One region of the Pseudomonas sp. LR2-20 genome, then DNA from elsewhere that is predicted to be linked to it. Evidence: riboswitches for the same ligand, from Rfam matches in the RefSeq annotation. Region 1 holds a riboswitch; each other region holds the start of a gene.
The links. A riboswitch is a leader RNA that binds a small molecule or an ion and turns the genes downstream of it on or off. The one in region 1 is predicted to bind cobalamin.
Positions count from the first base shown of each region.

Region 1 (9,694 bases):
AGCGCTCATCCACATACCGCGCGCCAATCCCGGCTTCCACCTGCTGGCCAAAGCCCTTGCTCAACCACAGGTTGGCCGTGCGCCGCGGTACATTGGCCGGCCGGTTGCCGGCACGGTCCTGGGCCACGCCATCGACCACCTCCTCGAAGTCATCGAACTTCGCCCGCACCAGCGCGGCATTGGCCGACACCTGCCACTGCTGCCCCAGGGCCAGCTCCAGCGACATCTCCAGGCCATCGGAGGTCTGCTGCCCGGCCTGCTGCGCCTCGTGGGTGATCGGGTCATCCACCAGCAGCTTGCGCTTGACGATATGGAACGCCGCCAGCGTCCACTCGCCACGGCCCTCCCAGAAGCGCTGCTTGAGGCCCAGTTCGGTCTGCTTCGCCTTGGTCAGGTCGTAGTGCATCTGCGTCGGGCTGAGGCTGACCAGGTTGTCCACGCCGTCCTCGCTGGTGGAGTACTGGCCGTAGAGCGACAGGTCGTCGCTGACCGCGAACACCAACCCGGCGCGCCAGTTGCCGCCTTGCAGGCTGCGGTCGTTGCGGCTGCCGTCGACCAGGTTGTCGCGGTCGATATGGTTCTGGTCGCGGCGCACGCCAGTCACCAGCGACAGGCGTTCGCTGAGTTGCAGGCGGTTCTCGGCGAACAGGGCGAAGGTGTGGGTGCTGGACAGCGTCTGCGGGCGGGTCGGCGAATCGCTGTGGAACCCGCCTGGGCTCGGCTGCCACGGGTCGATGAAGTCGCCGCCCACATCGTTGTAGGGCCGGTTGCTGTCGACGTTGAAGCGCACCTTGTTGTACTCGACACCGACCAGCGTCTTGCTGGCCAGGCCAAGCAGGCTGTGGTCGAAGCTGAAGGTCTGGCGGTCGCCGACCTGCTCCTGGTTGTGCTTGATCTCCAGGTAGCTTTGGCGCTCCAGTTGCTCGCGCCCGGCGTCCCAGCTGTAGTTCTCGGCGTTGCGCCAGTGGCGGCGGCTCTTGATGTAGTAGAGCTGGTTGCTGGCGCTGAGGTGGTCGTTGATCGCCCAGTCGGTGGTGAATCGGCTCCACTCGTCGTGGTAGCGCTGTACGTCGTTCTGGATGTTGTAGTTCTTCTTGCGCAGGCTGCTGCGGTAATGGCCGTCGATCAGCGGCGTGCCGTAGTAGTTGGCGGGCTGGGCGTCGCCGCGCTCGTGAGCCAGGGTGAAACTCAGGTCGTCGCTGGCATCGAAGCGCAGTGCAACACTCAGGGCCAGGCTACGTGAATCGGTGCGGTCGACCCAGCCGTTGCCGGCCTGCTGGTTGAGGGTCAGGCGGTAGCTCAGGCGCTCGCTGAGGCTGCCACCGCTGTCCAGGCCGAGCTGCTGGCGATCCCACGAGCCGTAGCCCAGACGCAGGCGGTTATGGATGTCGCCGGTGAACGGTTTTTTCGGGATCACGTTGATCACCGCCCCGGTGGCGCCTTCGCCATACAGTACCGAAGCCGGGCCGCGGATCACGTCGATCTGCTCGACCATCCACGGGTCGACCGGGAAGGTCTGGGTGCCGGCCCCGGTGTACAGGCGCGCCCCGTCGAACAGGGTCATCACCGAGCCATGGCCGGCGAAGCCGCGTGCCGACAGGCCGGTGCCGCCATCGCCTGGGTTGCCGATGAAGGTGATGCCGGGCGAGCGGGTCACGGCGTCTTGCACGGTGAGGTTGTTGCGCTGCTCGATCTGTTCGGCCGTGATGTTGCTGGTGCTGGCTGGGGTTTCCAGGGCACTGAGGTGCAGCCGTGAGCCGGCTTCGGTCGGCGTGGCCAGGTCGACGCGCTGTGGGTCACGGGTATCGGTGATGGCCGTGGAGGGGAGGTTCAGCACCGGTTCGTCGGCCAGGGCTGGCAGGGTAACGGCCAGGCAGGCCGCCAGGGGATGAAGCTTGATCAATCGGGACATGTCGTTCCACTGCTGCAGGAATGAATGGATCCCGGTGGAAAACACGCAAAGGCGCACCCCGTACGCAGGCGCACGCGGATACCGGCCTGCGCCCGCCCACCGCGGGTTGCCAAGTAGCGCTTCAGGCCGGTCTCCGGGCTTGCGAGGGTCGTGAGGCCTTCACCTTCCCATGCTGGCGCACAGTGGTGTGTCGAAGGCATCGCTCGCTTACCGTTGCGGGGGCAGCGCCGGACTTGTCGTGGACCACGACGCACCGGCTTCCCGTTTCACCCTGCGCACGGCGGCGCAGGACACCTGAAACTGGCGCGCATCTGACCATTGAATGGCCAGTGCGTCAAATGCGTGTGTCAGCGCCCGCGGCGGCGCGACACCCGTGCCTCGATGTTCTTGCGCCCGATCAGCAGCGGCGGCTTTTCCACCACTGGCTCATCGGCCAGCCACTTGTACATCACCAGGCAGTCGACCAAGCCCAGGCGGGCATGGCGATAGGCTTTGGGCAGCCGGCCAACGGTCTCGAAGCCCAGCTTGGTCCACAACGCCACGGCCACTTCGTTGCTCGCCACCACCGAATTGAACTGCAACGCCAGGAAGCCCTCCTGGCGCGCCAGCTTCTGCGAGTGCTCGCACATCAGCCGGGCCACGCCACGGCCACGGGCGGCCTCGCAGACCATGTAGCCGCAATTGCCGACATGTGCGCCCGGGCCGGCGGCGTTGGCCTTGAGGTAGTAGGACCCGAGCAGCTCGCCATCCGCTTCGGCCACCAGCGTGTGCAGGGGCAGTTGCAGCCACAGCTGGCGTGCCTGCTCGAGGTTCAGCTCGGGGTCGAAGGCGTAGGTTTCGCGGGCCTGGACGATGGCCTGGAAGGTCGGCCAGAAACGCTCGAAGTCGTCGGGCGTCATGGGGCGGATGTGGATCATGGCGGTTCCTGCAATGGCTAGGCCGCCAAGTCTGGGTGGCGCGGCGCCGTCGCGCAAGGGCGGCGACGCCGCTTGCCTTCAGCCGTTGGCCTTGCCCACCGCATCCATGGCGCGGGCCGAGTAGACCAGCGCGGCCCCGGCGTTCATCGCCACGGCCACACCCAGGGCCTCGGCGATTTCCTCGCGGGTGGCGCCGTGCTTGACGGCTTGCTGTGAGTGCACGGCGATGCAGCCGTCGCAGCGGGTGGTGACGGCCACGGCCAGGGAGATCAGTTCGCGGGTCTTGGCGTCGAGGTGGTTGGTCTTGGCACCCGCGCCGCTGGCGGTCATGTAGCCGGCCACGGTGTCGGGGGACAATTGCTTGAGATCGCCGATGCCGGCCATCAACTGCTTACGGTAGGCGTCCCAGTCCATCATGCTCATCGTCTTCACCTTGGGGAGGTTGCGGGAGGAGCTTTCAGGCTAGTCGAATTTGCGCCTGTCGCCGGCAGCCGGTGACAGGCGCAAGCGGGCCATCAGATGTAGACGAACACCAGCACCAGGGCTGCGACCACCAGCCACTTCTCCAGGTAGTAGCGCATGCGGTTGCGCTTCTTCAGCGCCTTGCCACGCTCGCGGATCTTGTAGATGCGGGTGAACAGGCGGTTGATGCCGCCGGTCTTGTCGCCGGCATCGTTGGGCGCGGCGGCAGCGGCCATGACGTTACGGCTGAACCAGCGGTTGAACGCGGTGGCCCAGCGGTACTTCAGCGGGCGCTCGATGTCGCAGAACAGGATGATGCGGTTGTGCTCGGTGGTGTTGGCTGCATAGTGGATGTAGGTCTCGTCGAAGACCACGCCCTCGCCATCGCGCCAGGAGTATTTCTCGCCGTCCACATCGATGTAGCAGCCGTCATCGTTGGGCGTGTCCAGGCCAAGGTGGAAGCGGTACGAGCCGGCATACGGGTCACGGTGACGGACCAGCTTGGCGCCCGGTGGCAGGGTGGCGAACATCGCCGCCTTGACCGTGCCGATGCCTTGCAGCAGCTCGGTGGTGCGTGGGCACAGGGTCATGGCCGACGGGTGGCTTTCGCCGTACCACTTCAGGTAGAAGCGCTTCCAGCCGGTCTTGAAGAACGAATTGAAACCGACATCGTCATAATTGTCGGACTTCTTGATTTCGCCCACGTGCAGCAGCTGCTGGGCTTCGGCGCGGATCTCCTGCCAGTGATCCTTGAGCGGCTGCAGCTCGGGGAAGGCTTCCACCGGCAGGTAAGGCTTGGCCGGGTGCTTGGAGAACAGATACAGGAAGCTGTTGACCGGGGCCAGGAAGCTGGAGTGGTCGCCCAGCTGACGGGTCAGCTTGTGGCGTACCCGACCGCGCAGGTGAACATAGGCGATCGAGAGGACGAAGATCAGTACGAGTGCAATTTTCATGGACGGTTACTTGTCGAAAAATGGCCATGCGCCATGGCATAAGTCCGGCAGCATAAACAATCATGGGGGGAGTTTGTACATATTGTTACGCCAATGCCGGATGACTTTGGTGTAATGGCCTATGGTGTGCGCAAACGATTCGTGCAGTGGAGATCGCCATGGTCCAGGACATTCGCCCCAGTGGCGCCCCCTTCAAACGCCTGTTTTTCGCCTTGCCCGTCAGCGACGCCCAACGCCGTGCGATAAGCCAGTGGCGGCGCGGTCTGGGCCTGCGCAGCGGCAAGCCGGTGCCCAGCGAAAACTTCCATCTGACCTTGCTGTTTCTGGGTGATGTGGATGCGGCCCAGGTGCCTGCCGTGTGCGCGGCGGTGGACAACCTGGCGCGGCCGGGCGCGCCGTTGCGCTTGCTGCTGGATCAGCTGAAAACCTGGCCGCGGGCCAATGTGTTGGTGCTGGAACCACAGGAAACGCCAGCTGCCTTGCGCCAGTTGGTCTATGGCCTGCAACAGGCGTTGTTGCCGCTGGGGTTCGAGGAACAGGCCCGTGACTACCGCCCGCACCTCACCTTGTCACGGGACTTCCACGGCCAGGCCCCGGAGGCGGCCGTGGCACCTGATTTCCATTTCAGCGCCAGGCACTTCACCCTGTACGAATCGCGCAAAGGCCGTTACTGGCCGCTGGCGCAGTGGCCGTTGGCAGACTGACTGCAGGAGGCCACTGGCACTTACCGGTTCATGCTCTGCGGGGCGCATTCTGGCGAATGCCTGGTTGTTGGGCGCAGCAGGGCGGACAGCCCCAGTAGCAGCAAGGTGCCAATGACCATTATTGCCCAAGCCCAGTGCAAGGAACTGAGGTGGTCGCGCACTACACCGGCCATCAGCGGTACGGTGGCGGCAATCAGGTAGCCACCACCTTGTACGAATGCCAGGAGTGCACCGGCTTGCGCTGGCGAGTCGGCGTGGTCGAGGGTGACGATGAGCGAAAGCGGGAAAAGTGCACCGATGCCCAGCCCCAGGCATATAGTGGCCGCTATCGCGAGCTGCAGCGGAGCGATCATCAAGCATGCCAAGCCCACAAGTAGCAGGATTATCACCATCGTCAGCGGCTGCCTTCGGTCGGGGTAGCGTTGAATGAGGGCTGAAACCAGCAGGCCGGCGAAGACTTCCGTCAGAGTAAGGGCTGCCAACAGGTAACCGGCATCAGCGGCAGTCCAGCCCAATTCGACATAGAACGGCGCAAGCCAGGCAAGCACCAGCGTATAGGCCCCGGTACCAAGACCGAAGAACAACAGCAGCAACCAGGCTCGCCCGTTTCTGTATGGCAAGCGGGCATCGCTGCGGCTAACGGGGTGGCGACCGACGGCGAACAACCAGGCGAGCAATCCGAGCAATGCCGGCAAAGCCGCCACCCCCAAGGTCAGCTGCCAACCCATCAGGGCCGCGCCAGGGGCCGCAAAGGCGGCGGCCAGAGCTGCGCCGCCCATGATGCCCGTGGTGAACAACCCCATCAGCATACCCCCGCTATCAGGGTGACTGCGCTTGATGAACGCGGGCATCAATGCCTGGATCACTGCAATGCCGACACCTCCCAGAGCCGCTGTGGCGATCAGTGCCGAACTCGACGTTACATAGGCCCTCGCGGCGCAACTCATGGCAATCAGCGAGATACCCAGCGCCACGCCGTTGACTTCACCCGCAAGGCGCAGCAGCCATGGGCCGGAGAGCGCAAACAGGCCCATCATCATGACCGGCAGAGTCGTCAGCAGGCCGCCTTCTGCGTTGCTCAGGCCCAGTTCATGCTGCAGTGTTCCCAGCAATGGGCCGATGGCGGCCATGATGGGGCGCAGGTTCAATCCGATCAGGACGGCCAACAAGCCGACGCACGCTTTGTTTGGCAGGTTACGCATCGTGAGGTTGCTCCTGCAGGAAGGCACCTATCGCCAGGTTGAAGGCATGGGCGTGGGGGATGTTGAACACATGGCCGTCGCCCGCCAGGGTTATCTGTCGGGCGTGAGCGATGCGGAGGCTGATTTCCTCGGCTTCCGAGCGTGGGCTCATGGAGTCTCCTTCGGCTGCGAGCACCAGGGTCGCGGCTTGGATAAGCGGCAACTGGTTGCTGACGTCGAAGTGCTTCATGCCATTGCACCAGCGGATCTGGTCTTGCGCGGACAATTGAGCGGCTTGGGCATGCCAAGCCTGGTAGAGCCGCTGGCCGCGGGCAGAGTCCGCGAAATCTGCACCGACCAACGCCGGCCAGGTTGACTTGAATCGCTTCAGGCATCCATCCGTCTGCCGCAGGCCTGCGGCCCAGTCATCGAGCATCCTCTGCCGATGTGAAGTGTTCATGGTGACGAACGTACCGGCGACGACCAGTTTCTGCACCGCTTGCGGAGCATGACAGGCCATTTCGAGTGCCACCATCCCGCCCAGTGACAGGCCGATCAGGTGTGTGCTGTCGAGCCCCAAGTGATCGAGCAGTGCCAGCATCTCCAGTGCCTGGGTATGTGCTGTGATACCTTCGGGCGTTTCACTGGACGCGCCGTGGCCCAGTAGGTCGGATACGATGACGCGATGGCCGAGGCCAAGCAGCGCGCTGACCTGAGGTATCCAGGCCCGCCCGCTGTTACCGAGGCCGTGCAATAGCAAAACCGGGCTGCCGGCGCCTGCGTCGTAATAGTAATGTCGATGCTGTCCGTGTGTGAAAAATGCCATGTGTATCTCCTGATCCTTCAGCCACATGCCCGTCAAGATAGCTTAACGTTAAGATAGTTTAAAGGCGTCGGGGTTCAGGAATGTGCACGGGTTAACGTTGATAATTTGCACGATCGAGGGAAGCGATGAATGACCATGTGGATTTCGTGGTGGCACAATGGGCACAGGCGATGCCCTCAGTGGATGTCACATCCATGGAGGTATTCGGGCGTATGGTGCGCATTCAGAAACACCTGGAACGCATGCGTGCCGAAGCGTTGGCACAGTACGGATTCAAGGAAGGTGAGTTCGATGTGCTGGCAACGCTGCGTCGAGCAGGGGCGCCGTACCGCTTGACGCCAACTGAACTGTATCGTTCGTTGCTCATCACTTCGGGGGCCATGACCAACCGGCTGGCTCGGCTGGAAAGCGCCGGGATGGTCGAGCGTATTGCCGACAGCCACGACAAGCGCAGTTATCAGGTTGCACTGACCGCCGGGGGGAGGGCATTGATCGAGAGGGCCGTCCTTACACATACCGAGATTCAAGAGTTGGTGTTGGCCCCTTTGGATGCACAGCAGCGGGCAGTTTTTGCACAATTGCTGAAGCAGTTGCTCGCGCATCTACCCGGCGAGGGGGCTCCCACTCAATGAACTGGAATATTCAGGAGGAATTTCCATGCTTCACAGCAACTACCTCAAGCAATTGGACCTGCAGGACATCGTGGTGTTTCTCAACTTGCTGGAGCTGCGTAGCGCCAAGCGCACTGCCGAGCTGATGAGTGTCAGCCAGCCCACGGTCAGCTATTGCCTCAAGCGCCTGCGCGGGTGTTTTGACGACACGTTGTTTTCTTCTTCGCAGGGTGTGCTTCAGCCGACCACCAAGGCTGAGAAGATCGCTCCCTATCTGCGGGTGGTGGTCGAGTCCGTCAACCGCTGCGCAGAAGACGACAGCGCGGTGTCGCTGCAAGCCGTGCGTAAGATCTGGAGACTTTGTGCCCCGGAATATTTTGAACTGTCATTCCTGCCTCAGGCCCTGGCGGTGCTGTCTCGCACCCATGGCAACACGTCGCTGCATCTGGATCGCCTGAGCCGTGACCTCCCGGTGGACCGGCTGATTTCGGGTGAAATTGATATTGCCATCGGTTTTGGACCGGGCTATCACCAGATGCACCCCGAACTGCAATGGCAGGCGGTGATCAACGATGATTTCGTATGTCTGACCAGCCTGGACGCGCTGGTGAACGATGGTGCAATGAGCCTGGATGAGTTTTGTGCCTCGCCCCATGTATTCCCCACGCCATGGATCTCGGAAAAGAACATGGTCGACAGCTGGTTAGACAAAGTGGGACGCTCGCGCAATGTGCTGGTGCGCGCCAACGGCTATCAGGCCTGCGTGAACATCGTTGCCGCGGTGCCTGCCACCGTTGCGTTACCTGCGCGGTTGTTACCGCTGTTGCGGATCCCCGCGCAAGTGAAAGTCTGCCAGCCGCCGCTTGGCTTTCCCAGCTTCACCTTGGACATGATCTGGGCGCGCGATCGCAGCGACAGCAAAGATCTTTCCAGCTTGCGCGGGTTGATCGAGCAAGTCGCCGAGGCGTTGCTGACGGATTGATGAAACGGATTTTTAATTTTTTACAACGCATTTAGATTTCTTAAAACCAGCCATGTACTCATTTCACTTACTGTGTAGTCATCAGGTAGCGGACGTTCTACCTGAACCCACACTTCACGGAGGAATGAGTCATGCTGGCGCACGTGCAACCCCTGGTACTTCCTTATTATCGGCAGCCGACGCCTTGCTACGGTTTCGAATGTGTAATCGCTGTCGATCGTGACAGCCGCGTTTGTGATTCGATCAGCGGTGAAGGACTGTACGAAGACCTGGCCCATAGCGGTGCGGTCATTTACCGTAACTTTGCAGATAGTCTTACTGACTTTAATGAATTCGTCAGTGCACACTCTTCGCGCGTCACCTTTGACCCTGCACGCAAGGCGGCCACGTCGAATACTGCGGAAATCGAGGCGGGCGTGCATGAAATGGGGCTGCACCGCGAAAACGGAAACCTGCCGTTCAATCCTGACGTGCAGTGGTTCTATTGCCTGGAAGCGGCTTCTGTCGGATCGCAAACTACGCTCTGTGATGGCCAACGCGTGCTGTTCGACTTGTCGGCGAAAACCCGAAAGTTATTTGAGCAGCGCGAAATTCGATACAGCCGGCGTATTCCGTGGCAAAACGTAAAACGATTCCTGAGCATTGAACTGCAATTGCCGTTGGAGGCGATAACGGACGAGCATCTGCAGCAAGTCAATGAGCAGGTCGACGGGCAAACTTATCGTCGCATCGACCAAAACCTCATCGCCTCGGAACTGATTATTTCAGCCGTGGAAACCAGTTGCTTCAGCGGCCGCAAAGCGTTCTGCAATTCGATGCTTGGCCCCAGTGTCAATTACGAACCGCCACGTATAACGTGGGCGGATGGGGAGGATATCTCGCTTGAAATATGGGATGAAATCAAGGAGGTGACGGAGCGCAATACCTACAGCCATTTCTGGCAGAAGGGCGACATCATTGTCATCGATAACACGCGCGTCATGCACGGCCGCCGCCGGCTGGACGATACTTCGCGTCGCATTTTCGGCGCTCAGAGCTATCGCATCGGGGGTACCGGCCAATGATCAGCAAGAAAATGCAGGATTACCTGGCAGGAACGCCCGACCGCGTCGTCATCCGTGAAATGGGCGGGCGTGAAATTACCTT
Region 1 is NZ_AP025944.1:3,801,418-3,811,111, reverse strand. It holds gene OCX61_RS16955 (TonB-dependent receptor) at 1-1,912, opposite strand, end outside; cobalamin riboswitch at 2,020-2,225, opposite strand; gene OCX61_RS16950 (GNAT family N-acetyltransferase) at 2,260-2,829, opposite strand; gene OCX61_RS16945 (carboxymuconolactone decarboxylase family protein) at 2,908-3,252, opposite strand; gene lpxO (lipid A hydroxylase LpxO) at 3,345-4,244, opposite strand; gene thpR (RNA 2',3'-cyclic phosphodiesterase) at 4,403-4,948, shown strand; gene OCX61_RS16930 (MFS transporter) at 4,969-6,150, opposite strand; gene OCX61_RS16925 (alpha/beta fold hydrolase) at 6,143-6,955, opposite strand; gene OCX61_RS16920 (MarR family winged helix-turn-helix transcriptional regulator) at 7,081-7,587, shown strand; gene OCX61_RS16915 (LysR family transcriptional regulator) at 7,613-8,548, shown strand; gene OCX61_RS16910 (TauD/TfdA family dioxygenase) at 8,680-9,612, shown strand; gene OCX61_RS16905 (AMP-binding protein) at 9,609-9,694, shown strand, end outside.

Region 2 (9,694 bases), 560 kb from region 1:
GGCTTCCCAGCCGGGCTGGTTGTCCTGTGCGCAGATGGCCTGCAGCACCGGGATATCCCGGCGAAACGGCCGCAAGTTGGGGCGCTCTGGGCTGGACAGGGCAAAGCCGGTGGTGTTGATCAACACCTCGGCGCCCACTTCGTCCAGCCAGGCCTCGACCTGCTCCAGGCAGGCGCTTTCCTTGAGGCTGGCCACCGCGATGGGCAGTGGGTTGAGCCCGGCCGCCTGCAAGCGCTCGCAGAACACGTCGATGAACGCGGTGTTGGCGGCCTGCAGGTGCGAGCGATAGAACAGCAACGGGGCTACTGGGTATTCGCTGTGCCACTGGCTGTACCAGTCCTCGAGCAGCGCACCGGGTTTGCCCGGGTGATACACCGACGTGCGCGGCAAAGGCTGCGGTTCGTCCCAGCTGTAATCGCGCCCCAGCCACTGGTTGGCCAGGCATTTGAACAGGTTGACGGCATTGCTTTTGCCGCCCTGGCGCAGGTAGTGCCAGAGCCGCTCGGCCGCCTCGCCGGTGACTGTGCCCAGGTCGGTCAATTCCGGGTCAGGGCGATCATCGCCGGGCACCAGGATCAGCTGCACACCGCGCGCGGCCAGTTCGACCAGCTGCTCGACGCCGTAGCGCCAGTAGCCGACGCCGCCGTGCAGCGACACCAGGATCACATTGGCATGGCGCAGCACCTCGTCCACATACAGGTCAACCGAAGCATGGTTCTGCACCTGCATCGGGTTGGCCAGGCGCAGGCTGGGGAAGTCGGCCGGCAGTTGCTCGGCGGTTTCGGCGAGCAATGCCAGGTGCGAATCGCCGCTGCAGAGAATCACCAGCTCGGCGGGTGTCTGGCCGAGGTCGGCGATGCTGTCGTCCGGCACGAAGCCGCCGGGCTGGGTCCGCAGCAGGTGCATGGGTCAGGCGCCCAGGGCCTGGCGCAGGCGCGTTTCCAGTTGCGCGGCATCGAGGTCCTGGCCAATCAGTACCAGGCGGGTGATGCGTGGCTCGCCGGCGCGCCAGGCGCGGTCGAAGTGCTTGTCGAAACGGGTGCCCACGCCCTGCACCAGCAGGCGCATCGGCTTGCCTGGGATGGCCGCGAAGCCTTTGGCGCGCAGGATGCCGAACTCCACCACCAGCTGGGTCAGGGCATCGAGCAGCAGGCTTTCGTCGGCTTCGGGCAGGTCGATGGAGATCGAGTCGAAGGCGTCGTGGTCATGATCGTCATGATCGTCGCTGTCATGGTGGGAATCGTGGTGGGTGCGGCGGCCGTCGATGTGCGCCTCGGACTCTGCACCCACGCCCAGCAACACCTCCAGCGGCAGCCGGCCGCTGCTGGCCTCGATCACCTTGACCGCAGGCGGCAGCTCTTCGGCCACTTCGGCACGGACCTTGGCCAGGCCTTCGGCGTCGATCAGGTCGGCCTTGTTCAGCACCACCAGGTCGGCGCTGGCCAGCTGATCGGCGAACAGTTCGTGCAGCGGCGATTCGTGGTCCAGGTTGGGGTCGAGCTTGCGTTGCGCGTCGACCTGTTCCGGGTAGGCGGCGAAGGTGCCGGCGGCCACGGCCGGGCTGTCGACCACGGTAATGACCGCGTCAACGGTGCAGGCGTTGCGGATTTCCGGCCACTGGAAGGCTTGCACCAGCGGCTTGGGCAGTGCCAGGCCACTGGTTTCGATGAGGATATGATCGAGGTCGCCGCGGCGTGCGACCAGTTCGCGCATCACCGGGAAGAACTCTTCCTGTACGGTGCAGCACAGGCAGCCGTTGGCCAGTTCATAGACGCGGCCGCTGGCTTCTTCCTCGGTGCAGCCGATGCTGCATTGCTTGAGGATTTCGCCGTCGATGCCAAGCTCGCCGAATTCGTTGACGATGACCGCGATACGGCGGCCCTGGGCGTTGTCGAGCATGTGGCGGAGCAAGGTGGTCTTGCCCGAGCCGAGGAAGCCGGTAACGATGGTGACGGGGAGCTTGGCCAGTGTTTTCATGTCGCGTTGCCCTTGGCAGGTTGGCGCGGGCACACGGGACGAAAGCCGCAGGCCAGGCCGGCCGGGCTCGTTCGCCACCGGATCACCCCGCCCGGTTGAAAGTCGAAATCGTCTCGAGGCAGGTCTCCTGGCTTGCACCGTTCCAGCTCTTTGCAAGAGGCTGGCGGGATGACGCCTTCCCGCGCGTTGGCGCAGTGGCTGTGTCGATCCGTTATGGGTGCCTACAGTTGCGGGGGCAGCCGCGGCTTGAACCGCGTTCCCGTCTTAGCTTCGGCCTGGCCGAAGAACCTCGAAGTCGCAAGGCTACGCGGGGGGTGGCGGGGGGTCAACTGTTGCCTGGCAGGTGTTTGCCGAAAGTGTTGCAGCGCCTATGAGATCGAGCGCCGCCCGCGCGGCGCATCGCGAGCTGCGCTCGCTCCTACGTTTGTTTCCGGCCAGTAACGCCTGTGCCAGGCGCGCGCGACCGCCTTGTTGGTACGACGCGATATCGCGCCATGCGCCAAGGCGTTCGCGCGAAAATCCCCCAGGAATAATTGGCCCGAAACAAACGTAGGAGCGAGCGTAGCTCGCGATGCGCCGCGCGGGCGGCGCTCGATCTCATAGGCGCTGAAACGCTTTCGGCAAACACCTGTCAGCCTCTACGCGCCCCCCTTCGCGCCCTCACTCCAACCCCCGAAGGAACCGCCGGCATCCGCTACTGCCTGATGCTGTATCGATTTTCAGCTTAGCTATAGATACACCTGCTGCCCCTCAAAACGGAGCCGGCATGAAGAAAAACCCAATCAGCCGACGCAAGAACGATCATCTGGATATCGTACTGGCCGCCGGCAATAGCTCATACGGCGTAGACCCAGGCTGGTCGGCACTGCGTTTTGAACACTGCGCATTGCCGGAATTGGCCCTGAACGACATCGACCTGGGCACCCAACTGTTCGGCCATACCCTGCACGCCCCGCTGCTGATCAGTTCCATGACCGGCGGTGCCGAACGCGCACGCTTCATCAACCAGCACCTCGCCGAGGCTGCCCAGGCACTCGGCATCGCCATGGGCGTGGGCTCGCAACGCGTCAGCCTGCGCAGTGGCCACGACCAGGGCCTGACCACCGAGCTGCGACGCCTGGCACCCGATGTGCCACTACTGGCCAACCTCGGCGCTGCCCAGTTGCGCGAGGCAGATGGCCTGGACCTGGCGCGCCGCGCCGTCGACACCCTGCAGGCCAATGCCCTGATCATCCACCTCAACCCCCTGCAGGAAGCCGTGCAGCCAGAAGGCGACCGTGACTGGCGCGGTGTGCTGAAACGCATCGAAACCCTGACTACCCAATTGCCGGCGCCGGTGATCGCCAAGGAAGTCGGTGCAGGCATATCGCCCAGCGTGGCGCGCATGCTCTGCGATGCTGGCGTCGCCATGATCGACGTGGCCGGTGCCGGCGGTACCAGCTGGGCAGCGGTGGAAGCCGAACGCGCCAGCAGCGCCGCCGAACGCGAGGTCGCCCTGGCGTTTGCCGACTGGGGCATCCCCACCGCTCACTGCCTGCTGGCCGTGCGCCACGCCGTGCCGGAAATCGGCCTGATCGCCTCTGGCGGCGTGGCCAATGGCGTCGATGCCGCCAAGGCCATTCGCCTGGGTGCCGACCTGGTAGGCCAGGCTGCCAGCGTACTGAGCGCCGCCGTGAGCTCCACCCAGGCTGTGGTGGAGCATTTCGATATTCTCCTGCGCCAGCTGCGCATCGCCTGCTTCTGTACCGGCTCGCGCAACCTCGCGCAGTTGCGCAGGGCACGCTTGCTGCCGAGCCACCTGCCACCGCCATGAGGCCTGTTGCTGTGGCATGATCAGTGTCCCCTTCCCGCTGGCGCATCGGCATGCTGATCGACGAAGAACTGACCCTGAAAAAGCTCGAAACCTTCCTCGCCTTCATGCGCAGCGGCAACCTCGGCCGCGCCGCCGCTGAACTGTCCACCAGCGCGGTCAGCGTGCACCGCGCCATCCACTCCCTGGAAAGCGCCCTGCGCTGCCCGCTGTTCAAGCACGAGGGCCGCCAGTTGATCCCGCTTGAAAGCGCCTACGTGCTGGAAAAGAAAGCCCGCCAACTGATCCAGGACGCCGAGCAGATGGTGCGCCAGACCCGCGAAGCCGCCGGTTTCTATGCCGAGCGCTTCCGCCTCGGCGCGCTGTATTCGCTGACCGTCAAGACCGTGCCAAAGCTGGTAATGGGCCTGAAGCTGCGGCGCAGCGAGCTGAACATTGACCTGACCCTGGGCTCGAACGTCGACCTGCTGCAACGCCTGAAGAACCACGAGCTGGAAGCCATCCTGGTGTCATTGGACGAGAGCGCGGCCGACCCGGCCTGCGAACAGCTGCAGCTGTTCTCCGACGACATTTTCCTCGCCGTGCCGACCGATTCACCGTTCGCCGAGCAGCAGGAAGTGGACCTGGCAGACCTGGCCGACTCCACCTTCATCACCCTGACCCAGGGCTTCGCCACCCACCGTGATGGCGCACGGGTGTTCCAGCAGGCGGGGTTCGAGCCCAAGGTGGCGATGCAGGTGAACGACATCTTCACCCTGCTGAGCATGGTCAGTTCCGGAGTGGGGTTCGCCCTGCTGCCGGGGCGGATCGCAGCGGTGTACGAGAACCGCGTGAAGCTGATTGCGCTGCAGGCGCGCTATCGCTTGCAGCAGCATATCGGAGTGGTGTTTCTCAAGGCTCGGGAGCGGGAGCCGAATTTGTTGGCGTTGTTGGCTGAGTGCCGGATGTACAGCAGGGAGAATTGAGTTGGACCATTCGCGGCAAAAGCCGCCCCCACAGCGATCGCCTCTGCATCAAGGCAGCGCGGTTCCTGTGGGAGCGGCTTCAGCCGCGAAGAGGCCAGTACTAGCCAACCAATCCCCTGACGCAGAAATACAGCACTGAAGGCCCCATCAGACACCCCAGCCCGGTGTGGAAGGTCGCTGTCAGCGCACCATAGGGCACCAGCCTGCGATCCGTCGCGGCCAGCCCGGCTGTAACACCCGACACCGTCCCCGCCAACCCACCAAACACCATCGCCGAGCGCGGGTTGTCCAACGCCAGCAACCGCGCCGAAACCGGCGTGAACACCATCACCAGGATCGCCTTGATCAACCCGGTGGCAATCGACAGCGCCACCACATCCGAACTCGCCCCCAGCGCCGCCCCGGTCACCGGCCCGACGATATAGGTCACCGCCCCGGCACCGATGGTGGTCATGCTCACCGCATCCCGGTAACCAAAGGCGTAGGCCACCGCGCAACCGACGATGAACGGCAGCACCGTCCCCAGCAACAGCGACACCGCACCAATCAACCCGGCCTTGCGCGCTTCGGTGGCCTGCACCTCGAAGGCCGTGGCGACGATGGCGAAGTCGCGCAGCATGGCCCCGCCCATCAAGCCGATGCCGGAGAACAGCGCCATGTCGGCCAGGCCCTTCTGCCCGCCGGTCACGGTGCCACCCACCCAGGCCAACACCAGGCCGATGACGATGGCGATGGCCGAGCCGTGAACCCGGCCAAAGGTCAGGTACTTCGACAGCAGCACCGACAACCACATGATCCCGCCGACCACCGCAAAGGCAGTGATCAGGCCATTGTGCTCCAAGGCATTGTCAATGATCGGCCACATGATCAGCGCCCTCCTGCAGGGGCGACCTGCGCATTGGAGACTTCTGGCGCATCAGGCGCCGGCAAGGGCTCGCCGCGATGGCTACGGCTGATCACGGCAATGGTCAGCCCGCACACCAGCACCGCACCGATCGCCGCCAGCACTGCCACCGGCCCGCCGTGCAGGGCGGTGACCACGTTCTGCTGGGCGGCCATGGCCACCACCACCGGGATGTACATGGCGCCCCAGAAGCCGACGCCGAACTCGCACTCCTTGCTCATGCCACCCTTACGGTGCATGTACAGCCGTGCGCAGATCAGCAGGATCATGGCGATGCCAACCCCGCCCACATTGGATTTGACGCCCAGCAGCACGCCCAGGAAGTCGCCGACGATTACGCCGGCCAGCGTGCATACCGCCAGCAGAGCCACACCATAGATGATCATTGTTGTTGTCCTCAGCTTGAGTCGAAGTTGCTTGTTGTTGTTCTTCGAGTTGCAGCGCCGTCATCGGTTGTCGGCCACCTCCTGGCGCAACAGCGCATCGACGGTGTCCCAGCGGGTGGCTTCGAGGGCAACCACCCTGCCCTGTTCGAACACTGGGCGGCCCAGGCCGCTGAGCACGCTGCCCGGCGGCATCTCCAGGTGCAGACGCACGCCGCGTTCATAGGCGTTGCGCAACGTAGCACGCCAGTCGACCAGCCTGGCCATGTTGCCGGCCAGGTCATCGCGCAGGCGTTGCGGGTCGAAGATCGGCCGCGCACAGCTGCCACTCAGGTAGCTGATGCGCGGGCGGCGCAGCTCGACGCTGGCAAAGGCTGCGGCCAGTTCGGCAGCCGGGCCGTCGAGCAATGAGCAGTGCGACGGCACGCTCACCGCCAGGCGCCGGGCCACACCCTGGCCGCGAGCACGCGCCTTGGCGGCGACCGCAGCCATGGCGGTGTCGCTACCCGCGATGACGATTTGGTTATCGCTGTTGAGGTTGGCCAGGTACACCTCACCGCCCACTTCAGCCAGCAAGCGTTCAACACTGCTCAGGTCAAGGCCGCTGAGGGCGGTCATGCCGTAGCCCTGCGGGTAGGCCCGCTGCATCAGCTCGCCCCGCAGCGCCACCAGGCGCAGCGCATCGGCGAACGCCAGTGCCCCGGCGGTGACGGCGGCCGGATAAGCGCCGATAGACAGCCCGGCCACATAATCCGGTGCCGGGCTGCGCTGCAGCAGCCATTGCGCCCAGGCCACCCCGGCCAGCAGCAGGCAGAGCTGCACGGCACGGGTCGACTGCAAGGCCTGGGCACTGTCCAGCGCCAGTACCCGTTCGCGCAGCACATCACTGGCCTCCTCCAGCAGCAATGAGCCGCCCTCAGGCAGGTGCTGAAGCATGCCTGGCTGTTGCGCGCCCTGGCCTGGGAAAGCGAACAGGCTGCTCACGCTGCGCACTCCAGCGCGTTCCAGGGGTCAGCGACAAGGCGTGCGCCGTGGGCCGATTTGAGCAAGACCCGGCGCGCCACGCCGGCCCACTCGCGCAGGGCCACCGCACCCGCCGGTGTCTCCAGCTGCACATCGATACGGCACGGGCCGCAATCGAGGATATCCAGCAGCTCGCGTGCTTTTGCCCGCGTCATGATGAGTGGCGTGCGCACCAGCAGATCGAGGTCACTGGCGCGATGCACGACCTCGCAGCCGGTGGCCAACTGGTAACCCACACTGCCCGTCGGCCCCCAAGCCAGCCCGCAAGCATCGAGCACGGGCGTCACCGAGGCCAGCGCCTGCAGGGCTGGCCAGGGATTCTGCGCCGCCCAGCGCAGTGCCTCTGGGCGCACTTGCCGCTGGATATCCCGCAAGCGCATCAGCACGCCCAGGCGCTGTTCCCGCCCCTGCCCACGCACGCCTACCGCCACCCAGCCGGGGGCGCAGGCGGCACGCCGCACCACCACCGGCTGCCCGGCAGCCAGTGCCTGCACGGCCCAGGCAGGCGCATCGGCAGGCAGCTCGGCTGCGGGCATGCCCCAAAGCAGGTCATGTGGCTGCGGCAGGTTCATCTCAGGCCTCCTGCCACTGGCTGCGCAAACGTGCGCGCACGTCCCGGGAGGCGCTGCGGTTTTCACCGCCCAGCCGCGATTGCAGGTCAGTCGAATGGCCGATATCGCGCACCGCCTCGGCCAGGCAGGCGCGAACCTGCGCAATATCGCTGGCACTCGGCGCGTCGGCGCTCTCGACCTGGAGGCGCCGCCACAGCAAGCCCAGCGAGGCATAACTGGCGAGGTCATAGGCCATCGGTGGCACCTCGGCGGCCAGCGCCTCGAGCTGTTCGACACTGCGCAAGGTAATGCGCGCCGCCGCCGCCTTGCCCATGGCGTGTACCATCACCCCGCTGTCATCCAGCGCGATCAGCCGTTGCGCCTGGTAGCCGTGGGCCAGGAAGGCGCCGGACATGGCCTTGCCGACCAGCAGGCCTATCACTGGGTGCCCCGCCAGGCGCGCCTGGGCGTAGGCCTGCACGGCAGCGGCCAGTGCCTGGTGGATACCCAGGGCTTCTTCACGGCGGCCATAGGCCTGGCTCGGCACATCGATGATCGCGACGATGGCCCGTTTCTCGCCTTCGCGGTCCAGCGCCATTGCATCGCTCACGGCCTTGGCCAGGCCCCAGCCTTCCAGCAGGCCGACCTCGCCCGTACGCGCCCGTGGGAACGGGTTGTGCGCGTCCGGTACCACGGCAATGAAGCGCGCCAAGCGGTTATCCAGTTCGCCGTCGACCACCTGCAACGAGGCGGGATAACCCGCCAGCGGTTCGCCACCGGCCAGGCCCGGCAGCCAGTTCAAGGCACGGTTCATCAGGCTTCTCCTTGATAGAGGGCACGCACGGCAGCGGCGTCCAGTTGCGGGCAATCGGCGCCAAGGCTGGCCAGGCGCTCCAGGTACCAGGCATGGCGGCCAGCGCGGTTGGCCGATGGGCTGTCCAGCAGGTGCAGCAACTGCTGGCGGATGCGGTCGACGTCGTCTGCCACATAGGCATCCACCAGGCCGCTGGCGTAACGTTGTTGGCCACCGGTCAGGCTCCAGATGAAGGGGCGGTCCTTGGCGTCGTACTCGGCGATACCCGCCTCCTGCTCGATCACTTGCGGGCCGTTGAGGCCCAGGCGTGCTTCACGGGTAACCAACAGGTGGCTGCACAGCCCGGCCGCAATGGACATGCCACCGAAGCAGCCGACCGAGCCTGCGATCAGGCCGATCACCGGTTGATGGGCGCGCAGCTCGACGATCGCTGCCTGGATTTCGGCAATCGCCGCCAGCCCGAGGTTGGCCTCTTGCAGGCGTACGCCACCGGTCTCCAGCAACAGTACGGCGCAGGTGGGGATGCCGTTGCGGTTGTCCTCGATGGCCAGCTCCAGGGCGCCGGCGATCTTCGCACCGCCCACTTCACCCATGCTGCCGCCCTGGAACGCGCCTTCGATGGCGGCGATCACCGTGTGGCGGCCAGCGAGCAGGCCTTTGCCGATGACCACGCCGTCGTCGGCCTGGGGCACGATGCCCTGGCGCGGCAGCCACGGCGACATCAGGCGGTCGAATGGGCCGAGCAGTTCACGGAAACTGCCTGCGTCGAGCAAGGCGCGGGCACGCTGGCGGGCGCCGAGCTCGACCAAGCTGCGGCTTTGCAGCAGGCGGGCGGTGTCAGTCATGGGCAATCTCCTCGAAACCTTGCTCCAGGCGCAGGCGCACGACCCCCGGGGTGGCGCCAAAGTCGTGAATGTCGATCTTCACCGCGGGCAACGTGCGGCCATCGAACAGGCGCTGGAACAGCTGCTGCCAGCGTGCGCTGCTGCCGTTGACCGAAGTGACCACCTGGATGTCCAGGCGGCCGGCGCTGCCGGGCTCGATCAGCACTTCCAGGTCGCCAGAGCTGACGCAGCCGACCAAGGTGCGGCCACGGCCTGGCTCGGCGGCGGGGAATTGAAAGTTCAGGGTTTCCATTTCACAGGCTCCCGGCTTTGTCGAGGAACAGGCAGGCAGCCAGCAGATCGGCGGCGCCGCCCGGTGAGGCGTTCAGTTGCAGGAGTTGCGCTTCCAGTTGGCGTAGCTGGCGGCGGCCGTCGAGGGTGGC
Region 2 is NZ_AP025944.1:3,239,852-3,249,545, forward strand. It holds gene cobN (cobaltochelatase subunit CobN) at 1-906, opposite strand, end outside; gene cobW (cobalamin biosynthesis protein CobW) at 910-1,977, opposite strand; cobalamin riboswitch at 2,078-2,284, opposite strand; gene fni (type 2 isopentenyl-diphosphate Delta-isomerase) at 2,744-3,790, shown strand; gene OCX61_RS14480 (LysR family transcriptional regulator) at 3,841-4,752, shown strand; gene madM (malonate transporter subunit MadM) at 4,853-5,617, opposite strand; gene madL (malonate transporter subunit MadL) at 5,620-6,042, opposite strand; gene mdcH (malonate decarboxylase subunit epsilon) at 6,103-7,023, opposite strand; gene OCX61_RS14500 (malonate decarboxylase holo-ACP synthase) at 7,020-7,634, opposite strand; gene mdcE (biotin-independent malonate decarboxylase subunit gamma) at 7,636-8,427, opposite strand; gene OCX61_RS14510 (biotin-independent malonate decarboxylase subunit beta) at 8,427-9,272, opposite strand; gene OCX61_RS14515 (malonate decarboxylase subunit delta) at 9,265-9,564, opposite strand; gene OCX61_RS14520 (triphosphoribosyl-dephospho-CoA synthase) at 9,566-9,694, opposite strand, start outside.
Region 2: another riboswitch for cobalamin. It lies ahead of cobW (cobalamin biosynthesis protein CobW); the one in region 1 lies ahead of OCX61_RS16955 (TonB-dependent receptor).

Region 3 (9,694 bases), 900 kb from region 1:
GCGCACCGCCAGCAGTGCAGCGACGCTGCAGATGAAGCCATCCACCAGCACCGCGATACCCTGCTGGGCACAGGCGAGGTAGGCACCAGTCAGCGCGGCGATCTCGAAGCCGCCGACACAAGCCAGCGCCTGCAGCGGCGCATCGGCGCGCAGGCCGTGCAGCACCAGGGCGCGCTCGATCACTTCGGCCTTGTGGCGAACACCTGCGCTGTCCAGGCCGGTACCCGGGCCGCTCAGCTCACGTGCCGGGCAGGCCAGCAAGGTGCTGGCCAGGGCGGCAGCGGCAGAGGTGTTGCCGATGCCCATTTCGCCACCGATGAACAGTTGCGCCCCCTTGGCCGCCGCTCGCAGGGCACTTTCACGGCCAGCCTGCAAGGCAGCCTGCAGTTGTGCATCGGTCATTGCCGGCTGGCGGGCAAAGTTCGCAGTGCCAGCGCCCAGGCGCAGGTGAAGCACCCCAGGCAGTTCCAGCGTTGGGTCGATGGTGCCCAGGTCGACCACTTCGAGGCTGGCCTGCAGTTGGCGCGCCAGCACACTGATCGCCGCGCCACCGCCGACGAAGTTGCGCAGCATCTGCCCGGTGACCGCCTGCGGATAGGCCGAAATGCCCTCCTCGACCACACCGTGATCGCCCGCGAAAATCGTGATGGCGACCTGATCCAGGGTTGGCCGCTCACACCCTTGCAAGCCGGCCAGTTGCACGGCCAGGCCTTCGAGCTGGCCAAGCGAGCCGGCAGGTTTGGTCAGCTGCTGCTGACGGGCGCGGGCCTGGTCCATGGCGGCGTTGTCGAGAGGTTGGCAGGCATCACGCCACCAGGCTTGATTCATAGAGCGGGTCCTTTGAGCATGAGAGGTAGGCCGGCCACGGTCAGCACCACACGCTGGCAGCGCTCGGCAACCGCCTGGTGCAACCAGCCGGCCAGGTCGACGTAACGGCGGGTCAGCTCGCCCATGGGCACCACGCCCAGGCCGGTTTCATTGCTGACCAGAATAAGGGTGCCGGGCAACTGTTCCAGGCAGTCGAGCAGCGCATCGCGCTCTGCGGCCAGGCGCTGCTGATCTTCGAGCATCAGCAGGTTGGTCAGCCACAGGGTCAGGCAGTCCACCAGCAGGCAGCGGCCTTCGGCGGCTTCTGCGCGCAACACATCGGCCAGCGCCAGGGGCTCCTCGATCAGCCCCCAGTCGGCTGGCCGACGATCACGGTGCAGGCGCACGCGTTCGTTCATTTCGCCATCGAGCGGCTTGCTGGTGGCGATGTAGGTGACGGGCAGGCCGCTGTCGCTGGCCAGTTGTTCAGCCAGGCGGCTCTTGCCCGAACGGGCGCCGCCGAGGATCAGGTTGAGCATGTCAGGCGACTCCACACAGGCTTCGCAGTTTCGCGGTATCCAGATGCGTTTCCACAAGGTCGGCCAGGCGCTCGATATCACGTTCGCGCAGGGCTTCGTAATCGATGGCCTGCGCGTTCTCCAGCCCCGCCCAGCGCAGCAACGCGGCACATGACTGGCTGCCCTCGAACAGGCCATGGAGGTAGGTAGCGAGGATCTGGCCATCGGCGCTGACCGCGCCGTCACAGCGGCCATCGGCAAGCTGCACGGCAGGCTGCTCCAGCGCAGGGCCTGCGGTAACGCCGGCATGAATTTCATAACCAGCGACCGGTGCGGCTTCCAGGTTAAGGGTCCCGGCAACGTTGCGCAGTTGCTTGTCGGCTTCGAGCACTGTGACGTAATCGAACAGGCCCAGCCCCGGGCTGGAGCCGGCGGCCCCCTCCAGGCCGAGCGGGTCGTGTACTTCGCGCCCCAGCATCTGCAGGCCACCGCAGATACCGATCAACTTGCCGCCATAGCGCAGGTGCCGCGCGATGGCCTTGTCCCAGCCACGCTCGCACAGCTGCGCCAGGTCGCCGCGCACGCTTTTCGAGCCGGGCAGGATGATCAGGTCGGCAGCCGGGATCGGCTGGCCTGGCCCGATGAACTGCAGGTCGACCTGCGGGTGCAGGCGCAGCGGGTCGAAATCGGTGTGGTTGCTGATGCGCGGCAGCACCGGGACGATCACCTTGAGCAGGCGATCCTGCTTGGCGCCCTGGCGGATGTCGATGCCATCCTCAGCTTCCAGGTGCAGGTCGGTGACATAGGGCAACACACCCAGCACGGGCTTGCCGGTGCGTTGCTCCAGCCAGTCCAGGCCCGGCTGCAGCAGCGCGATGTCGCCGCGAAAGCGGTTGATGACAAAGCCCTTGACCCGCGCCTGCTCGCTCGGCGAAAGCAGCTCGAGGGTGCCGACCAGGTGGGCGAACACCCCGCCACGGTTGATGTCGGCAACCAGGATCACCGGGCAGTCGACCGCCTCGGCAAAGCCCATGTTGGCGATGTCACCCGCGCGCAGGTTGATTTCCGCCGGCGAGCCCGCCCCTTCGACCATCACCACCGGGTAGGCCGCGCTGAGGCGCTGGTGCGAGGCCAGCACCGCTTGCATGGCGATGGCCTTGTAGTCGTGATAGGCCACCGCGTTCATGCTGGTGACGGCTCGACCCTGGATGATCACCTGGGCGCCCGTGTCACTGTTGGGCTTGAGCAGGACCGGGTTCATGTCGGTGTGCGGCGCCAGCCGGCAGGCCTGGGCCTGTACCGCCTGGGCGCGGCCGATTTCGCCACCGTCGGCGGTGACGGCGCTGTTGAGCGCCATGTTCTGAGGCTTGAACGGCACCACACTGACGCCCTGACGCAACAGCCAGCGGCACAAGGCGGTGACCAGTGTGCTCTTGCCGGCATCGGAGGTGGTGCCCTGCACCATGAGGGTGGTCATGCCGTTTCCTTCTGATAATCGGCCAAGGCCTGGGCCAGGCGCTGCTCGTCTGCGGCATTTGCCGGCAGCCCAAGGCGCACGGCCGCAGGCTGCTCGAACAGGCGCACGAGGATGCCGCGACGGGCGAGAAAGTCATGCAGGTGGGCTGCGCACGCGCTGCGCACGTACTGGAACAGGTCGCAGCCACCGCTGGGGGCCAGGCCACAGGCCTGCAGCAGCGTAGCCAGGCGTTGACTGGCCTGGGCGCAGCGCTCGATCTGCGCTCGATGCGCCGTGTGGTCGGCAAAGCAGGCTTGCGCCAGCACCCGGGTCGGGCCACTGACTGTCCAGGGGCCGAGCAGCTCGGCAAGGCGCTGCAACAGCGGCAGTTCGGCCACCACGCAGCCCAGGCGCACACCGGCCAGGCCAAAGAACTTGCCGAACGAACGCAGCACGATCAGCCCTGGGCGCTCGGCGCAAGCCGCCACACTGTGTTCGGGCGTGTTGTCCATGAACGCTTCGTCCACCACCAGCCAGCCACCGCGTTGCGCGAGGCGCGCATGCCAGGCCAGCAGCCGCTCAGGCGACACGAGCCGCCCGGTCGGGTTGTTCGGATTGACCAGCACCAACACGTCGAGCTGGTCGAGCTGCGCCTCGACCTGGCGTTCGTCCAGTTCGATCAGCTGGTGCCCCGCTCGCCGCCAGGCATGCGGGTGCTCGGCGTAGCACGGCGTCAGCACGCCAACGCGCCCAAGCGGGCGCAGCATGGGCAAGGCCTGGATCGCCGCCTGTGAACCTGCCACCGGCAACAGTTGCGGCACGCCGTAGTAGCGCCGCGCGGCGTCTTCCAGACCGTCCTCGGCTTCCGGCAGCCGGGCCCAGGCGTCCAGTGGAATCGACGGAATCGGGTATGGCCAAGGGGCGATGCCGCTAGACAGATCTAGCCAGTCTTCGCGGGCGATCCCGTATTGCCGTACCGCCCGCAACAGGCGGCCACCGTGTTCAAGCATTCAGATAGGCCCCCACGCAGATCAGCAATAGCCACAGCCATACGCCACGCTGCACCAGGTTCCAGCCGCGCTCGATGGCATCGGCATCAGCCATTGGCCCTTCACCCAGGCGCGGGCGCTCGTGCAACTCGCCGTGGTAAACCGCAGGGCCGCCGAGCTCGACACCCAGCGCACCGGCACCGGAGGCCATCACCGGCCCGGCGTTGGGGCTGTCCCACAGTGGCGCCTGTTTGCGCCAGCAGGCCAGGGCCAGGCGCGTCTTGCCAAGCAGTGCGTAAGTCAACGCCACCAGCCTGGCGGGAATATAGTTCAGCACATCGTCGATGCGCGCCGCGCACCAGCCAAAGCGCTCGAAGCGTTCGTTGCGATAACCCCACATGGCGTCCAGGGTATTGCTCAGGCGGTACAGCACCACACCCGGCGCACCGGCCACCACGAACCAGAACAGCGCGGCGAACACCGCATCGCTGCCATTCTCCAGCACCGATTCGGTGGCTGCTCGGGCGACCGCTGGCGCGTCCAGCTCGCGGGTTTCCCGGCTGACCAGATAACCCACGCGGCGCCGCGCTTGCTCAAGATCACCCTGGCGCAAGGCGTTGGCCACTGGCAGCACGTGCTCGCCGAGGCTGCGCAAGCCGAGGGCGCAATACAGCGCCAGCACGTCCACCAGCCAGCCTACATAGGGCAGCCAGGACAGAATCAGCGCCACCAGGGTCAAGGGCACGACAGCCAGAAACCAGGCGCTCACGCCGTGGCTGCGCCAGCCGCGCCCACCGGCATTCAAGCGGCGCTCCAGGCTCGACGCCAGGTTGCCGAAACCCACCAGCGGGTGCCGGCGTTGCGGCTCACCCAGCAGCGCGTCCAGGGCCACGCCGGCCACGGTCAGCAAAGCGACGCTCATGGGCGTTCTCCCCATTGGTTCTCGAACAGCATGTCACTCAAGGGGCGTTCCTCGGCCCAGTTTTCCTGTACCAGCATTGGCTGTGCATAGAACGCGGTGACCGGCCCCAGGCACAGCACCGCCACCGGCTTGGCCCCGGCCGGCATGCCCAGCAGCGCGGCCAGGGCTTGCGGGTCGAACAACGAGACCCAGCCCAGCCCCAGCCCCTCGGCACGGGCGGCCAGCCACAGGTTCTGGATCGCGCAGGCCAGCGAAGCCAGGTCCATCTCAGGTAAGGTGCGGCGGCCGAAGATGTGCGACTCGCGGTTGTCCATCAGGGCTGCTACCAGCACTTCGGCGCAATCGCTGATGCCTTCGACCTTGAGCTTCATGAACTCGTCAGAGCGCTCGCCCAGCGCGTCGGCAGTACGCACCCGCTCCTCTTCGACCAAGGCCTGAATACGCACACGCAGCTCGCGCTGGCTGATGCGGATGAAACGCCACGGCTGCATCAGGCCGACACTCGGCGCCTGATGCGCGGCGGCCAGCAGGCGGCCGAGCAGCTCAGGGGCGACCGTGCCGCCGGCAAAATGGCGCATGTCGCGGCGCTCACCGATTGCGCGGTAGATAGCGGCGCGCTCGGCAGCGCTGTAGGCGTGATCGCTCATGGCCGCAACAGCGCCGCCGCCGCATCAGGGTTGGACGGGAAGTAGAAGTGCACGTAAGAGGCAGTCAGCCGGCCCAGTCGATACACCGCTTCGTTGCCGCGCCCGCCATTGGGGCTCAGGCCTCGCGCGATCGGCTCCAACTCGGTGCTGGTCAGCGAGTGGTGGTAGGTATGCCCGCGCAGGGTGCCTTCCGGCAAGTCCACGGCCTGCAAGGCCAGGGCCGCCAGGCGCTTCTGCATGGTTGCCTCGCCTGGCAGCAGACCGAGCAGTCCGGCACGCTCGCCAGCGACATCGGTCAGTGCATCGAGCAGGTACAGCATGCCGCCGCACTCGGCCAGCAACGGCTTGCCCTGGGCATGATGGGCACGGATCGCTTCGCACATCGGCGTATTGGCAGCCAGCGCCTGGTGATGCAGCTCAGGATATCCCCCCGGCAGATACAGGCTGTCCACGGCCGGCAGCGCCTGATCATGCAGCGGCGAGAAGAACGCCAGCTGTGCGCCCAGATCACGCAACAGATCGAGGTTGGCGCCGTAGGTAAAGGCGAACGCTTCGTCACGCGCCACACCAATGCGAACACCGCTCAGCGACGCAGCGCGCGGCTGTGGCTCGGGCGCGGCAAAGGCCACCGGCGGCGGCAAGGTGGCATCGCAGCTGGCGCCGAGGGCTTCGGCGGCAGCGTCCAGGCGGGCATCCAGGTCGTTCAGTTCGCTAGCCTGGACCAGCCCCAGGTGGCGGCTGGGCAGCTCGATACCGCGCTCGCGTGACAGCCCGCCATACCAGCGCAGGCCCTCGGTCAGGCTGCCTTCGAGCAGTTGCGCGTGGCGCAGGCTACCGACCCGGTTGGCCAGCACCCCGGCGAACGGCAGGTCGGCCTGGTAACGCGCCAGGCCCAGGGCCAGGGCACCGAAAGTCTGGGCCATGGCCGTGCCGTCGATCACCGCCAGCACCGGCACGCCGAAGTGGCGGGCCAGATCGGCGCTCGACGGGGTGCCATCGAACAGCCCCATCACCCCTTCGATCAGGATCAGGTCGGCTTCTTCTGCGGCTTGCCAGAGCAGCCGGCGGCTTTCTTCGGCGCCGATCATCCACAGATCGAGCTGGTACACCGGCGCGCCACTGGCCCGCTCAAGGATCATCGGGTCGAGGAAATCGGGGCCGCACTTGAACACCCGGACGTTACGCCCAAGGTTGCGGTGCAGGCGGGCCAGGGCTGCAGTCACGGTGGTCTTGCCCTGGCCAGAAGCGGGTGCCGCGATCAGCACCGCCGGGCAACTGCGCGCTTCACTCACAGTTCGACGCCCTTCTGCGCACGGATACCGGCCTGGAAGGCGTGCTTGAGCATGCCCATCTCGGTGACGGTGTCGGCCAGTTCGATCATTTCAGGCTTGGCTGCGCGACCGGTGACGATCACATGCTGCATCGGTGGCCGGGCCTGAATGTCACTCAGCACCTGGTCGAGGTCGAGGTAGCCGTGCTTGAGGGCGATGTTCAGCTCATCGAGTACCACGAACTGCACGCTCGGGTCTTGCAGCAGCTGGCGCGATACCGCCCAGGCCGCTTCGGCGGCTGCGATGTCACGCTGGCGGTCCTGGGTCTCCCAGGTGAAGCCTTCGCCCATCACGTGGTAGCGCACCTGCTCTGGGAAGCGGCGGAAGAACAGCTCCTCGCCGGTGCTGTTGCGGCCCTTGATGAACTGCACCACACCGCACTGCATGCCATGGCCCAGGGCCCGGGCGAGCATGCCGAAGGCCGAGCTGCTCTTACCCTTGCCGTTGCCGGTGAGCACCAGCAGCAGCCCGCATTCGTTGGGGGAATTGGCGATGCGTTCGTCGATGACCGCCTTCTTGCGCTGCATGCGCGCCAGGTGGCGTTCGTCGCGTTCGGTGGATTCGCTCATGAAGGGTTCTCCGCAGGCTGGCACCACATGAACAGCGGCGACAGGTAATAGGCGGGCAGACGGAGAACGCGCAGGAGCCATGGCCGGAGCCACGGTGCACCGCGCATCACCCTCCGTGATGCCGTTGGCAGTATCAGGCCGGTCTCCGGGCTTGTGAGCGAGCCATCCGGCCCAAGCCTGCGCGCCTTCCCGGGTACCTGTACCCAGTGGCCCTGCGCGGCCGTTACTCACCTACCGTTGCGGGGGCAGCGCCGGAATCGCGCCTTGTTGGCGACCACCGGCTTCCCAGTTTCACCCTGCCCAGTCGGGGCTGGCAGGGCACCTGAAACACGCCGCGAAGGTTAGAGGGTTGCACCGGGAGCGTCAAATCGATATGCGGGGTGTCTGGCCTGGTTTTTGCGCCAGGGCATGAATCGAGCGCCGCCCGCGCGGCGCTCGATCTCACAGGCGCTACAAAAACACCGACAGACACTACCCGCGGCGGAGCAACGCCAGCACTGCGTCGGTCACCTCGCGAGTGGTTGCCTTGCCACCCAGGTCCGGCGTGTGCAGGCCACTTTCGGTCACCGCTTCGATAGCCGCCATCAGCTCGCGCGCAGCGGCGGCCTCGCCCAGGTGTTCAAGCATCATCACCGCCGTCCAGAATGTCGCGATCGGGTTGGCCACGCCCTTGCCGGTGATGTCGAAGGCCGAGCCGTGGATCGGTTCGAACATCGACGGGAATTCGCGGCTCGGGTTGAGGTTTGCAGTGGGCGCGATGCCCAGGCTGCCGGACAGTGCGGCGGCCAGGTCCGAGAGGATGTCGGCATGCAGGTTGGTCGCCACCACCACATCCAGCTGCTCGGGCTTGAGCACCATGGTGGTGGTCACCGCGTCCACCAGCTCACGGGTGGTGCGCACATCCGGGTAATCCTTGGCCACGTCCGCGAACACTTCGTCCCACAGCACCATACCGTGGCGCTGGGCGTTGGATTTGGTCACCAGGGTCAGGTGCTTCGCCGGGCGAGTGCGGGCCAGTTCGAAGGCGAAACGGTGGATGCGCTCCACGCCCACGCGGGTGAAGGTCGAGACCTCGGTAGCCACCTCGATCGGCAGCCCCTGGTGCACCCGGCCACCGCTGCCGGAGTATTCGCCTTCGGAGTTCTCGCGCACGATCACCCAGTCGATTGCCTTGCCCTTGGCCAGCGGGCTGGCAATGCCAGGCAGCACGCGCGCCGGGCGTACGTTGGCGTACTGGTCGAAGCCCTGGCAGATCGGCAGGCGCAGGCCCCACAGCGACACATGATCGGGCACTTGCTGGCTGCCCACGGCGCCGAAGAAGATGGCGTCGAAGGCCTTGAGCGATTCCAGGCCACCCTCGGGAATGTACTGGCCCTCACGCAGGTAGCGTTCCGAGCCCCAGTCGAAGTGCTGGAAATCAATGCCGAAGGTACCGCGCCTGGCCGCCAGGGCCTGCAGCACTTCCACTCCCGCCGCAATCACTTCGACCCCGATGCCATCACCCGGGATGGCGGCGATCTTGTAGTTGTTCATGTTTCGACTCCCATGCTTGCTGTGGCCCGCCGGGCTTGTGCCAGCGGGGATGGGGCGAGTATATGTAGTGAAATCAGGGCAGCAGTTAACCCTGGATTACCTCTTAAGTAACCATGGGTTAATGATGAATCCGACACAGGACCTGGGCTTCTTCCATCTGCTGGCCAAGCAAGGCAGCCTGGCCGCCACGGCCCGTGAGCTGGGCGTGACGCCACCCGCCGTGAGCAAGCGACTGGCCACGCTGGAAGCACGCCTGGGCATCCGCCTGGTCAACCGCACCACCCGCTCCATGAGCTTGACCGCCGAGGGCGAGCTGTACTTCGCTCATGCCGCGCGGATCCTCGCCCAGGTCGACGAAGTGGAGCAGTTGATCGGCCAGCACCGTGCCGAACCCAAGGGGCTGATCCGGGTCAACGCGTCGCTGGGCTTCGGCCGCCGCTACATCGGCCCGGCACTGGCCGACTTCTATGCCCGCCACCCCGACATCGAGGTGCAGTTGGAGATCAGCGACCATCCGCTGGACCTGGCCAGCCATGGCTTCGACCTGGGCATTCGTTTCGGCAGCCTGCCGGATGCGTCCTTCCACGCCCGCAAGATCGCCTCCAACCGCCGCTTGCTGTGCGCCTCCCCGCTGTATCTGGAGAAGCACGGCACGCCGCAGAAGCTGACGGACCTGAGCCAGCACAACTGCATTTTCCTGCGCCAGAACGAATCGCCCTATGGCGTGTGGACCTTCACCAATGGCGGCCGCACCCAGAACATCAAGGTGCGTGGCGCATTAAGCTGCAATGACGGCGAGGTGGCGTTGAACTGGGCTTTGCAGGGTCACGGCATTCTGCTGCGCGCCGAATGGGACATCGCCCGCTACGTGCGCAGCGGGCGCCTGCGCCTGCTATTGGAGGACCAGACACCCACCCGCGCC
Region 3 is NZ_AP025944.1:4,697,246-4,706,939, forward strand. It holds gene cobT (nicotinate-nucleotide--dimethylbenzimidazole phosphoribosyltransferase) at 1-828, opposite strand, end outside; gene cobU (bifunctional adenosylcobinamide kinase/adenosylcobinamide-phosphate guanylyltransferase) at 825-1,346, opposite strand; gene OCX61_RS21055 (cobyric acid synthase) at 1,348-2,802, opposite strand; gene cobD (threonine-phosphate decarboxylase CobD) at 2,799-3,791, opposite strand; gene cbiB (adenosylcobinamide-phosphate synthase CbiB) at 3,784-4,692, opposite strand; gene bluB (5,6-dimethylbenzimidazole synthase) at 4,689-5,339, opposite strand; gene OCX61_RS21075 (cobyrinic acid a,c-diamide synthase CobB) at 5,336-6,631, opposite strand; gene cobO (cob(I)yrinic acid a,c-diamide adenosyltransferase) at 6,628-7,239, opposite strand; cobalamin riboswitch at 7,359-7,580, opposite strand; gene OCX61_RS21085 (tartrate dehydrogenase) at 7,711-8,772, opposite strand; gene OCX61_RS21090 (LysR family transcriptional regulator) at 8,897-9,694, shown strand, end outside.
Region 3: another riboswitch for cobalamin. It lies ahead of cobO (cob(I)yrinic acid a,c-diamide adenosyltransferase); the one in region 1 lies ahead of OCX61_RS16955 (TonB-dependent receptor).